Regions from separate parts of the Paenibacillus sp. WG02 genome, predicted to be linked through region 2. Evidence: riboswitches for the same ligand, from Rfam matches in the RefSeq annotation. Region 2 holds a riboswitch; each other region holds the start of a gene.
The links. Region 2 has a riboswitch for cyclic di-AMP ahead of ACBP55_RS04520 (C40 family peptidase). Riboswitches for the same ligand answer to the same signal wherever they lie in the genome.

Region 1: another riboswitch for cyclic di-AMP. It lies ahead of ACBP55_RS07135 (stalk domain-containing protein); the one in region 2 lies ahead of ACBP55_RS04520 (C40 family peptidase).
Region 3: another riboswitch for cyclic di-AMP. It lies ahead of ACBP55_RS34925 (APC family permease); the one in region 2 lies ahead of ACBP55_RS04520 (C40 family peptidase).
Region 4: another riboswitch for cyclic di-AMP. It lies ahead of ACBP55_RS20635 (CAP domain-containing protein); the one in region 2 lies ahead of ACBP55_RS04520 (C40 family peptidase).

What each region holds. Positions count from the first base shown of each region.
Region 1 is NZ_AP036016.1:1,486,672-1,489,801, forward strand. Features, by position in the region: gene ACBP55_RS07125 (DHH family phosphoesterase) at 1-676, shown strand, start outside; gene ACBP55_RS07130 (hypothetical protein) at 759-929, shown strand; gene ACBP55_RS07135 (stalk domain-containing protein) at 1,099-1,890, opposite strand; cyclic di-AMP (ydaO/yuaA leader) riboswitch at 1,895-2,047, opposite strand; gene ACBP55_RS07140 (hypothetical protein) at 2,210-2,500, shown strand; gene ACBP55_RS07145 (PspA/IM30 family protein) at 2,527-3,130, shown strand, end outside.
Region 2 is NZ_AP036016.1:965,594-968,723, forward strand. Features, by position in the region: gene ACBP55_RS04515 (permease) at 1,213-1,809, shown strand; cyclic di-AMP (ydaO/yuaA leader) riboswitch at 1,876-2,035, shown strand; gene ACBP55_RS04520 (C40 family peptidase) at 2,038-2,934, shown strand; gene ACBP55_RS04525 (hypothetical protein) at 3,118-3,130, shown strand, end outside.
Region 3 is NZ_AP036016.1:7,741,918-7,745,047, forward strand. Features, by position in the region: gene ACBP55_RS34925 (APC family permease) at 1-1,831, opposite strand, end outside; cyclic di-AMP (ydaO/yuaA leader) riboswitch at 1,929-2,079, opposite strand; gene ACBP55_RS34930 (ABC transporter substrate-binding protein) at 2,412-3,130, shown strand, end outside.
Region 4 is NZ_AP036016.1:4,556,215-4,559,344, reverse strand. Features, by position in the region: gene ACBP55_RS20645 (ABC transporter ATP-binding protein) at 1-527, opposite strand, end outside; gene ACBP55_RS20640 (XapX domain-containing protein) at 964-1,122, shown strand; cyclic di-AMP (ydaO/yuaA leader) riboswitch at 1,298-1,430, shown strand; gene ACBP55_RS20635 (CAP domain-containing protein) at 1,436-2,086, shown strand; gene ACBP55_RS20630 (GNAT family N-acetyltransferase) at 2,317-2,772, shown strand; gene ACBP55_RS20625 (DUF402 domain-containing protein) at 2,801-3,130, shown strand, end outside.

The sequences.
Region 1 (3,130 bases), 520 kb from region 2:
GAAAAGTGAGCAATTTGCGTTTGACTCCTTTGAAGAAAAAATTTTGGATATGGAAGAAGAAAAAATTGAACGCTATGTGCGCAGAAAAAAGAGAGAAATCATCCACTCTCGTATAGATGACCATCATGTAGGGATTGTTCATGCGGAATCCTATCATTCTGAACTTGGAAACGATTTGGGCAAAGAAAACCCTCATCTGGATTACATCGCAATCATGAATATGGGCGGTAAAAAGATAAGCTTTCGAACGATTCACGATCACATCGACGTCTCGGAAATTGCGGGTCTTTATGGAGGAGGAGGCCATGCGAAAGCATCCGGTTGTTCAATGACAGAAGAAGCTTATCAATTTTATGTTGCGAAGCCATTTCCAATGGAACCCATTCGCGCGGATGCAAATAAAAATACATTTAACACGAAAAATTCTGTGTATGGATCACTTTATGAGAATAGAAATGAACAGCAAGTGTTTATTTTTCCTTCTGGAGGCAGATGGGAAATCGATGTGGATGGGGTCGAATCCAACCAACATTTTTCTACTTTTGAAGAGGCAGAACGTTATGTTAAAAGGGAGTATGCAGCTTGGTTAGTTCGGGACGAAACGTATGTTTCATTCCTAATGGAGCATATGGCGGCAAGAAAAACTAAAACCCTCGAGGGTAGTTCAGTCATATAAAGAGCAACGCCAGTTCCAGATAACTGGGATAAAATGCAAGCCGCCTTCTCATACTAACTATGAGACAATGGAGGTGAATGCAATGCCCAAAAATGACGCCGATCCCAAGCATGACCGCGAAGATAACAAAGCAGATAAGAAAAACAATCAGCAGAATAACGCTAATTTCATGGAAGAAGCTCAAACGCTATCGAGCAACGAGGCACCTGATTACGTTCCAAGTTTAAATGGTATCCCCAAAAATCAAGTTTAAGTAACTACTGCAGGCTGCTCTTCTCGTCACTAGTATGATGGGAGAGCAGCCTTTCTAGTGCAATATTAGCAGAAGGAGGTGCGTGGATGAGCCCTTCCACCATAAATAAAAAAAGCTGATTTCTTGAGAATATAATCTCAGAAACCAAGCTTTTTTTTATTTCAGCCGTTTAATTGGATAGCTTGTACACTTTAATGGTTTGGATACCAAACTTTTGCAAGGATTGCTTGGATCCTGGGATAAAGATATCAATACGTTTTCCTTTGATTGCACCGCCAGTATCTGTTGCGTAAGCATACATGCCGCCTGCAGGGAGGCCATTGAAATTATAACCTTCTATATAGAGCTTAGACCCTAGAGGAATCACCGACGGATCTACAGCAACGGTTCCAATACCTAATGGATTACCCATATAATCGATAGCTCCGTAGCCGCCATTTTCAGATGGATCTGCTGAATAGGCAGTAGATTGAAATAATTCATAATCTGGCGCGTGCTGATTGCCATCTTTACTTAGAATAGCTAATTTGCTGCTAGCGTCCCACTGAACGGGAATATTGGATGCTTTGCTTAAGAACCGAAGAGGCACGTATACGCGTCCATTTTGGAATTCTGCATGTGTGTCCATCTCGACAGGAGTGCTATCGATTTTGGCTTCTTTTTGTCCCGATACTAAGGTGATCGAATGTTTGTTGTTATTTAACGTGACTTTGATCTCATCGCCTTCTTTTTGCCACTTCACGTCATAACCAAGCTTCTCCGTTACGAAACGAATCGGTACTTGGGTAGCATGATTGTCATCCAAAAATGGCTGAGCATCCGGAAATTGAACAAGCTCATCATTGACTTGCACTTTCACATCCATCTCAGCGGCATGCGCCGAAAATGGGGAAAGAAAGCCTCCTGCCAACACTGTTAAAGACACAGCAAGGCTAGTTAACCCTTTAGTAATTGTATGCAATTGGTAATCCTCCTTCAATGAGCCTTCGAGGTTAGTTGACGGGTTCGGGAAGAAGGTTCTCCCTAGTCTGCTCCTTTGAAGAGCAAATATTCACCCCATGTAAATCGTCCCCCGTACCGGCACTTTGTCTGTGCACCGGACTCGGCTTCAAATAGTTTAGCATTCGAGGCTCTGTGGGACAACGGCCAAAATATGGATGGAGGTCTTAGAAGGTACTGGACTTAGGTCTAGGTACAAAAACAGTCGCGAGTCCGTTTTGACGAATACCGGTTTCAGGTACGATAGAAGCATGAAGAATACGTGAAGGGCGGTAAGCAGAATGAGTATGGATCGATCGAAAGGGTTGGCATTGGTTTTAATTACGGCAGGTATACTTATTTCTCTGCATCAGTTGGGCAGTCATATTCATTTAATGGGATTATTATTCCCAGCAGCGATGCTTGGATTAGGCTATGTAGGCATTAAGAATGGGAAGAAAATAGGATGGTTTATCGCCGGCTTAGGCGGCTTAATTTTGACCATTAAACTATCAGGCTTAATCGCGATTGCATTCGCAATAGGTTTAGTGATGTATGGTTTTCATTTGCTGAAGAAACGAAATGAATTTTAAATCTTAAGAAATGGGGGTGTAACTTCATGAATATATTGAATCGCATTGGCAAAATGGCGGAAGCTGCATGGCAAGAAACGGCCGGCAAGCTTGAGCATCAAGAACGGGGAAGCAGCGTGATTGAGAAGCTGGAACAGCGCTACGAGGAGGCGCTGCAGCGGACTATTGAGCTGCGACAACACATTGTGAACGCAGAGGAGATGGCGCAGCTGCGCGGCGAGCAGGCCGAGCTGGCGATGCGCGCCGGCGATGAGGAGCTCGCGCGGCTAGCACTCTTAGAGAAGCAGCGCGAGGAAGTCGCTTGCGAGCACTACCGCGCGCAGTATGCGAGCAGCCAGGACATGTGCCTGGCGCTCGCGGATGAACTGCGCGGGCTGCGTGCAGGGCACGCAGCCGAGGGGGCTCGGGTGCAGCCGCCGGGCAGCGGGCTGCACGGGAAAGAGGCTCGCGACGCATGGCGCGAGCTGGAAGTGACCGGCCGCGAGCTCGGCCGGGAAGCGCTGCAGGGGCTCCGCGAAGCAGGCCGCCTGTCGCAAGAGACGCTGAAGGAAGCCGGCGGCAACCTTCAGCAGGAGCTGCGCACGCTGCGCGGCAAGCTCCAGCAGGATTGGCAGCAGCATCGCTCCAGCG
Region 2 (3,130 bases):
CACCTTCGGGTGGTTTTTTTTCTTTTGGGGTAAACGAAGGGATTCCACCCTATTTAACGCGGTTGGGTTCGCTGTATGGTTTAGGGTGAAGGGGGCGGTCGGATTTAGGAAGCCTGTATGAGTGCTTTTTCTTGTCTATAAGTGGGAAGTTGTACTTCGTGCAACAATTTCTTTGGCTTTCTACTCTCTAAGCAAGAGATGTTGTATGCTGTACAACAATTTAGCCTTAATTCGTACTAAAAGGCCACTTTGGGTCTAAATTGTTGCATTTTTTGCAACATGTGCAGAGAAAATGCTTGATTTGGTTGATTAAAGTTGTACGTAGTACAACTTTAGTTGTTTGTGCGGGAAGGGATGAGAATCCGCAGGGGTTCGACCATACGTGACGGCTTCGAAGGTTAAACCCGAGTAGGACGTGCATCACACCGGTGAAAATTTAAGGATAAGCTGAAAAGAACTAGCATCCCGTACGTGAAGGCATCGAAGGATAACCCGTGGAGGACAAGCAAGCGGTCCTTGAATTCAACGGAGTAGATGAGCCTGATTTTGAGCTAATACAGATGCAAAAAGTGCATGTATTTTGAATATAAACGTACTTTTGAGAGGCAGAAGCTGCAGAAAGTACAGCAAAATCTCCCAAAGTGAGCCCAAACGTTCGAATTCAGCTGATTTTGATGTACAAAATGCAGGAATATTGAGAAATGAGATCATTGTTATGAAATTTGATGTACTTTTTGCATGATTCACTTGCCAAGGCTAATCCAAGCCTGTGACTCTGACAACTGATTTTCGTACGGAGCCAGTCACTTTATTACTCTGGAGATTCAATGGCGGTCTGACCTGGTTCTAATGGGAGCGAATAGAGGAATCATTCAACAAGCGAAATCAAAAGCGTAATAACTTCTCAAAGTGATAATTTCAACATTATCGCATTGAAACGGACGTGGACCGATATCGAATTAGACATGTCTCAAGACATAATCACATATGCATGAAATCGAAGCTTGAACGATGACGTTCAGGCTTCTTCTTTTTTGTGCTGAAAAAGCACTTGCATAAACTAATTATATTAGTTAAAATACTAATTATATTAGTATTCAGAAAGGAATGGGTCTCGACATGTCATTTATTGTATTTATGCTCTTATTTACAGTTTTAGGTGGATGGCTTGAAAGCCGTGTTCTCAAGCGTTCGAAAAGGGAGGGAATGTAAATGTTTGCTGGACATTTTGGGCTTGCTGCAGCATTGAAAGCAAGAACACCGGAGGTGCCGATCTGGGCGCTCATACTTAGTACTCAGCTGCTTGACGTTGTATTTGTACCCTTATTTCTTTCTAGTATTGAAACGATCGATACAAGCCTGGGTACGGGTTATGGGGAAGGGATTATTCACGCTGATTACACACACTCATTAGTTGGGGCGCTGCTCATTGCTATCTTATCGGGATTATTGGCTTGGAAATTATGGGGGAAAAGAGGAGGCGCAGCTATAGGAGTGCTTACCTTCAGTCACTGGATACTTGATCTTCTCGTTCATCGTGCAGATATGCCATTCTTACCGGGGAATGTTGGAGGACTTCCATTAGTAGGATTTAGTCTGTGGCAGTGGCCGTGGGTGAGTGCGGCTATTGAGATTATTCTCGTGATTGTAGGGGCTATTCTTTACTTTCGCACACTTCGTAATACCGCTAAACTGTCAAAATATAAGACACCAGACGATAACTTCATATGGCGTGCACATCTTGCAGGGGGAGTCATGGCCGTTCTGTTGATTGCCTCCTTTATTTCAGATTTTGTCTTGCACTTATAATTTCTTGGATACTATTACCACTGCGCAAAAGTTGAAACTAACAGTCAAATTATGCTAGTCTAACATAGACAAAAAATGCCGAATCTCGGAGCAGCAAAAGCTCTGGTACGGGGGACTTCTTTATTTGGGGTGAATGAATGCTCAGCTGTTTTAATAAACTGAGCGCGCTAGGGAAACCTCTTCCCGAACCCGTCAACTAACCTCGGAGGCTTCAAGGAGGAACAATTTTTGAAACTTTTTACAAAAAGCTTTATTTGTTCATGCGCACTTGTTTGCGCAGCAGTATCCATGTTTACGGCTCCATCGGTTCAAGCAGCATCATCTGCATCTAATGTAAAAGTCCAGGTCAATGATGAGTTGGTTCAGTTCCCAGAAGTACAGCCATTTATTGACAACACAGGAACATTGCAAGTTCCTCTACGCGTATTATCTGAGAAATTGGGTTATCAAGTAGGCTGGGCGAAGCAAGAAAGCGAAATTGTGGTCACGTTGGTGAACAAGCAGCAGATGATTCAACTGACAACCGACGAGAAGCAAGCGATCGTTAACAGCAAGAAGATTAGTCTGGAAAGCAGTCCGACGCTTTATCAAGGTAATACTTATGTACCCTTACGTTTCATCACTGAAACATTCGGTTCTCCGATTGAATGGAATGAGGCGAATCGTATTGCAATGGTGAATGTCGATGGCAAGTCGCACAAACCAGCTTGGATTGCACCGCCACCAGCACCAGCACCAGCTCCAAAGGTAGCAGCGGCAGTTATACCGTCCATGTCTGATCAAATCGTGCAAACAGCAAATACGTTCATGGGAACGCCATACGTTTGGGGAGGCACAACACCCAGAGGGTTTGATTGTTCCGGATTTGTACGCTATTTGTACGAAGCTAAAGGTATTGATCTACCCAGAACTGCGGTCCAAATGTACGATGAAGCAGGAACCAGGGTTATGGACTTGAAGGCTGGAGATCTTGTGTTTTTTGCTGCAGGAAGTGTGAACCACGTAGGGATTTATCTGGGAAATGATCAATTCATTTCGGCGACAACGTCAAGAGGTGTAAGGATAGATAGTCTCGCCAGTTCATACTGGGGATCCAGATATGTGGGAGCCAAAAGAGTTTTGTAAGTAAGCCATGTGGTGAAAAAAGGATTAATTCCATGGGCATTTGTTTTCTATGAATCTTTCGAATGAAAGCATAGAAGGCAGATGTTCTTTTTTTATGCGAAATATTGCGATTTTTATCGAAATTTTATGGTTTTTAGCCTATAATGAAGAAATGTTTGGAAGAAAGCAGGTGACACGAACCGCATGCAATTAAGTG
Region 3 (3,130 bases), 1.7 Mb from region 2:
CGTGCAAATGATACGGTACCGTCGCCACGACGATATCTTTATCTGCTTGCAGCTTCGAACGAATGCGTGCAGCAGACTGGTTATGGAGCAGTCGATGCCACCATTTTTTCGGCATAAATTGCGGTAGAATGACCATAATGTTTTGTTTTTCCGAAACATGTGTGTCAATTCTCTCAATAAATTCAGCAAGCGGCTTAAGTATCGTCCGATAACGCGATTTAAAAATAACCAATCGAACGCCCGGATCCCATTTATCCCACTTCTCCTGCATCAATTCTTCATCTTCATCTGAGAACGATACATAGAAGGCAATCACGTTTGGCGACAACGATTTCGCATAGTTCAAGGACTGTGCCACAACCCGATGAATGCCCGCCACAGGCACAATAATCAAAGGCTCCTTCGTGCAAACCCGCTCAATCGTTATATCAATACGCAATTGCTTCGCTACATCATCGTAGTGATGACTAATTTTCGTAATTAACCAAAGCAGCAGCGGGGTTATAATAATAACAATCCACGCACCTTCGGCAAATTTAGTTATGGAAAATATGAGCAAAACAACAAGAGAAACGATCCCGCCTAAACCATTGATGAGCAGCTTTCCGATCCAACCTTTCACTCGCTCTCTCAACCATTTACGAACCAAGCCGCCTTGCGCAAGTGTAAAAGATAAAAACACGCCAATCGCATATAGAGGAATGAGTGCATCTGTCTTACCTTTGAAACCAATCAGAAGAATACTGGCAAGCACACCAAGCGTGATAATCCCATAGTGGAACGAAAGTCGGTCTCCTCGGAACGAGAACATACGCGGAAAGTTTTTATCCTGTGCCATAATGGATGCTAAGATTGGAAAGCCGTTGAAGCTAGTATTTGCAGCCAAAACCAGAATGAGCATGGTACCAATTTGAGTTGCATAGTACATCGCCCCACGACCAAAAGCCTGCTCTGTCACCATCGATAAGACGGATGTATGGCCATTAGGATCAGGTACAATACCATAACCCAAAGCTAATACCGTTACGCCTCCAAACACGATAGCCAAAAGTGTCCCTAAGGAAACTAACGTGCGCTTCGCGTTTTTAACGGATGGTGTGCGGAAATGTGGCACGGCATCGGAGATGGCCTCGATCCCTGTCACGGCGGAACACCCCGAGGAAAATGCTTTTAAAAGGACGAATAACGTCAATGAGCTTGTCATTGAACTCGGAGCAAACACTATAGGATGCATATTAATGGAACCCGTCAGCATATCGTATATACCTTTGCCCACTAGCAGTAAAATACAAAATATAAAAAAGTACGTTGGAATAGCGAAAATCGTACCTGATTCCGATGTTCCACGTAAATTAAGCCAAACCATGATCCACACAAGAACTAAAGTAATCGGAACAATATACGGCACCGCTGATGGAAACGCTGACGTAATCGCCTGCACGCCGGCAGAGATCGAAACGGCAACGGTAAGTGTATAGTCAATGAGCAGCGAAACACCAGTCAGCCTTCCCCACACCATACCTAGGTTTTCTTTGGAAACCATATACGCTCCGCCACCTTGCGGATAGGCCTCTATCACTTGTCTATAGCTCAAAACTAGCAGCATAATCAGAGCAATAATGGATAACGCAATAGGCAAAGAGAACGCAAAAGCGGCAACCCCAACAGTCGCAAGTTCTAAAAGAATCTGCTCAGTCCCGTAAGCAACTGACGATAAGGCATCCGAGGATAGGATCGGCAGTCCTTTCCAAACCGGCATTTTTTCGGATTCCATTTCGCTGGATTTAAGCGGTTTGCCAAACATAATTTTTTTCAATGAGTCGCTTGTCATTCGTGATAGTTCCCCCAATTAAACCTAATATCTGACGTATTCTTGTGTTTTAGGACGCAAAAAAACACAAGGATAGACCTTGTGTTTATACACATGTTCTCCTTCCCACGGTCGCTTACGAGGTTAGCTGTCGGGTTCGGGCCGCGAGAATCTGCCCTAAATGGTGCCATACGTAAGCACCTTTACTCACCCCATAAAACTTTTGGTTCCCCCGCTTTTCTAATAAGAAAATTAAGCGAAATATTCAACTGTAACGTACGAGTTGAATACTACTCTCTTCTTACAGCATAGTAAAGGATTGAATAAACTTAAAAAGATAACTCCAACCACTACATTCACTCAATAATACGCTTACAATCCTGCCATTCATTGATTTACTTCCATTCTCTTATTACATCGTGGATTTTTAACATTTGGCGAATAGCCCGGGTTGAGCATCACTGGTGGATTCGTCTTTTTTTACGCTTGACAGAAAAATACAACTACTTTAAGATTTAGCTGTATGATAGCTGTACAGCTATATAGCTATATAGACACACAGTTAAATCGAACTAAGAAAATTTATAGGGAGGTCACACGTATGACTGTTATTGTAAAGAAGATGTCGATCACTGGGTTAACCATTGTCATGTTAGCAGGAGGGATACTGGCAGGCTGCTCGTCGGATGAGAAGACGGGAAACGCGGGCGGAGACAAAAATGCGACCGTTACACTAAAAATGATTGAGAGTTTGACCAGCCCTGAAAGAACAACGCTTCTCAAAAACATGCTCGGCGAATTCGAGAAGCAAAATCCAACCATTAAAGTAGAGTTAATCTCGCCGCCGCTTCAGAATGCGGATACGAAGATCGCTGCTATGCTGGGAGCGAAAGAAAGTTTGGATGTTCTCGAGGTTCGAGATAATACCGCAAAACAATTTGTAACAAATAATTTCATCGAAGATCTGAAACCGTTTACAACGAAGTGGGAGAATTACAAGACGTTGAACGACAGTGCTAAAATGGCAGCTGAATACATTGATAACAAGCCATATTACATACCTTACGGGCTGTACCAGAAAGTATTGTACTATCGTCAAGACTGGTTCAAAGAAAAAGGATTAACCCCGCCGAAAACGTGGCAAGAGGTCTATGAAAAGGGCAAAGCGCTCACTGACCCAGCCAAGAATCGTTACGGATATGCGTATCGTGGCGGAGCAGGGGGCGATAACTTCTCCCTCATGATTATGCAAGCGTTTGTCGGTGATAAAATTAATCCGAACGACTCCATGTTCTTGAAGGACGGTCAAACGATCTTCTC
Region 4 (3,130 bases), 3.6 Mb from region 2:
GCGTATAAGGGAAATACAGCTATAGCTACCATGGTTAGACCAAAATCCATATGAATCATAAATGCGATAGCGATTGTAAGGGTGAATAAATCGAGCCACACATTCATTAATCCTGTTTCAACGATACTTTTCGTTTGTTCAGCATCATTTATCATTCGAGAAATAATTTCGCCTGTTCTATGATTCTGATAATAACGCAAGGATAGCTTTTGAATATGAGCATAAAGCTGATTGCGTAAATCGTACAGAATACGACTCGTTGTTAATTGTGCAAAATACTGTCGAAGGTATTCAATTGGAGCTCTTATAATAACAAAAAGTACAAAAGCAAATATCATCACCTCAATCAGCTTTTGCGTCTTTTCTGCTATTGAAATAGTACTCAATAACAAATCATCGATGATATATTTCATAATTAAAGGTAAGGTTAAAGGAATTGCGAATTTGACCATACCAATGAGAATGGTGATAAGAACAAGTTTCCAATACGGCTTAACAAATTTGAAATATAACTTGAAACTAGTCATTTAGACAAACTCCTTAGTAAAACTAATGATAGAGAAACCCTTTAAACCAGACCTATTATAGCAATCCTTATCGGATATTCAAAGACATAATTATTTCGCAGTTTTTCACCTTCGGATCGTGCTAAATGATCAAAATCCGGGTGACTTTCCTAAGCAATCGACTAAAAAAAATGAGAGTTTTTTTGTTTACAAGTTAAGCAAAGATATAAAGGGATATTTCAGTTCCTATTGTAGTAATAAATGACAGTCTTTTGAAGCAAATTATGGAGAACGAACACGGTATAGGACAGACGATAGTCGAAGGCTGTTTGCGTAAGACAAATGTGACTGTACCTACCCGACGGTTTGTTATTATCGGATATGGAACGTGTGGAAGCGGTGTGGCTCGATAATTACGATTTTAAAGATGCAGTCTAACAATCGAGGTGTCTAAAGAATGAAGGAACTTCTGCTGTCATTAGGAGCAGGTTTAATTATTGGTATTATCTTCAAAGTGTTGAAGCTGCCTTTGCCCGCACCGCCTGTACTGTCGGGTATTCTAGGTATTGTTGGTATTTATGCAGGCGGAAAGCTAATGGAATTGTTTCTAAAATAGGAAGCAGGCCTAATTAGAAAAAGGAGGAGTTTGATCGGGTTTCATCCTTCTTTTTCTATCTTGTTATTGCAGCTTCGAACCGGCTGATACCGCTTACAAAATATTGTTGGAAAATTTTGAGTCATGTTCTCGATGATTTCACATGTTACAATTTATAAGATTCAAGTGGATCAAATAACTCAGAAGGCCGAAGCTTTCTATAAGCACGGGGGACCCATTATTTGGGGTGAAGCCGCTAACTGCGGCCGGGTGATTACTCTTTGACCCGAATCCGACAGCTAACCTCGCAGGCCGCAAAAAGGAGAGGTTTATTTTGAAACGTTACAAAAAACTTGTGGTTACCAGCGCAATTGGATTGAGCATCCTCGTTGGGGCGAGCGCGGCAATGGCCTCACCAGCAACCCACACGGTATCGGGCAATGATACGATGTGGTTAATATCCAAGAAGTATGGCGTTAGCCTTTCTTCGTTGATTAAAGCGAACCCTCAGATTGCCAATCCGAACGTGATCTGGTCTGGTATGAGCCTCAACATTCCTGGCAGCACAAGCACAAATGCAGGTACCAAAACGCCTATTACGACTGCGCCATCCCAATCAACTTTTGCTAGCCAAGTGGTTAACATCGTTAACCAGGAACGAGCAAAGGCTGGACTTCGTCCATTAGCTAGCAACAGTGCACTAACCGCTATGGCTTTGGACAAAGCAAAAGATATGTACAATAACGGCTATTTCGATCATACCTCGCCGACCTACGGGTCTCCATTTGATATGATGAGCAAATACGGCATTCGCTATTCCTACGCAGGTGAGAACATTGCGAAAGGTCAACAAACGCCTGAAGCTGTCATGACAGCTTGGATGAACAGCACAGGTCATCGTCAAAACATTCTAAGCCCCAACTTCACCCAAATCGGTGTTGCTTATTATAACGGCGAATGGGTACAGGAATTCATAAGTAACTAAGACAGTATTGTATGTCTGCAGAATATTTTAAGTATAACCAGCAACCTTATGTTGCTGGTTTTTTCATTGTAAAGGAAGATTTCTCTGACACTGTCGACGAGCCACGGCTCGAGGAGCTCGCTGAGTGAAAGATCATTCCGCCTTGAAACTGATTCCTCTTGTATAGTTGAAAATGAATATATTAAAACGTATTATAGTGATTAAAAAATAGAAACTTAGGAGTGATTTGAATGGATATTAAAATAGATGATTTAACTGGACCTAAAGTGGTTGCATTAATTGGAGAACATCTGCAGGACATGGCATCTCTCTCTCCGCCAGAAAGTACACATGCTCTGGATCTGGATAATTTGAAAAAACCAGAAATTACTTTCTGGAGTGGATGGGAACAAGATGAATTAGTGGGTTGCGGGGCAATGAAGGAACTTGATCGTCAACACGGCGAAATAAAATCAATGCGAACTTCTTCCTCCCATCAAAGAAAAGGCGTCGCCAAACGAATCCTTGAGCACATAATTGAAGAAGCCAAGAGACGTGGGTACCAACGGGTAAGTTTGGAAACGGGTTCAATGGAAGCTTTCGAACCAGCTAGACGACTGTATGCAAGTTTTGGGTTTCAATATTGCCAGCCGTTTTCGGATTACATAGAGGACCCTAATAGTGTATTTATGACAAAGGAATTATAAGTTTAATTCAAACCATAAGGATGAATCAATGAACAATCTGATAACAATTCAGGCTTTAAAATACGGAGACCAGCTACATTATGAGTGGAACACAACTATATTAGAAAAGACGGATTCACACATTTTTGTCCTAGGAAATTACGGAAGAAAATTAAATCATTACACGAAGCAAAAAGTATTTACCATAGAGGCTTGGACGATTGAATATTTCTCATTTCATTCATGGTTTACGGTTAGTGCCGATGTCGTTGGCGGTAACATCCAACAATTCTATTGCAATATTAATCAACCAGCAAAGATCAAAGGAAACGTTGTTTCTTTTGTAGATTTAGACCTGGATTATGTACAAAGAAACGGT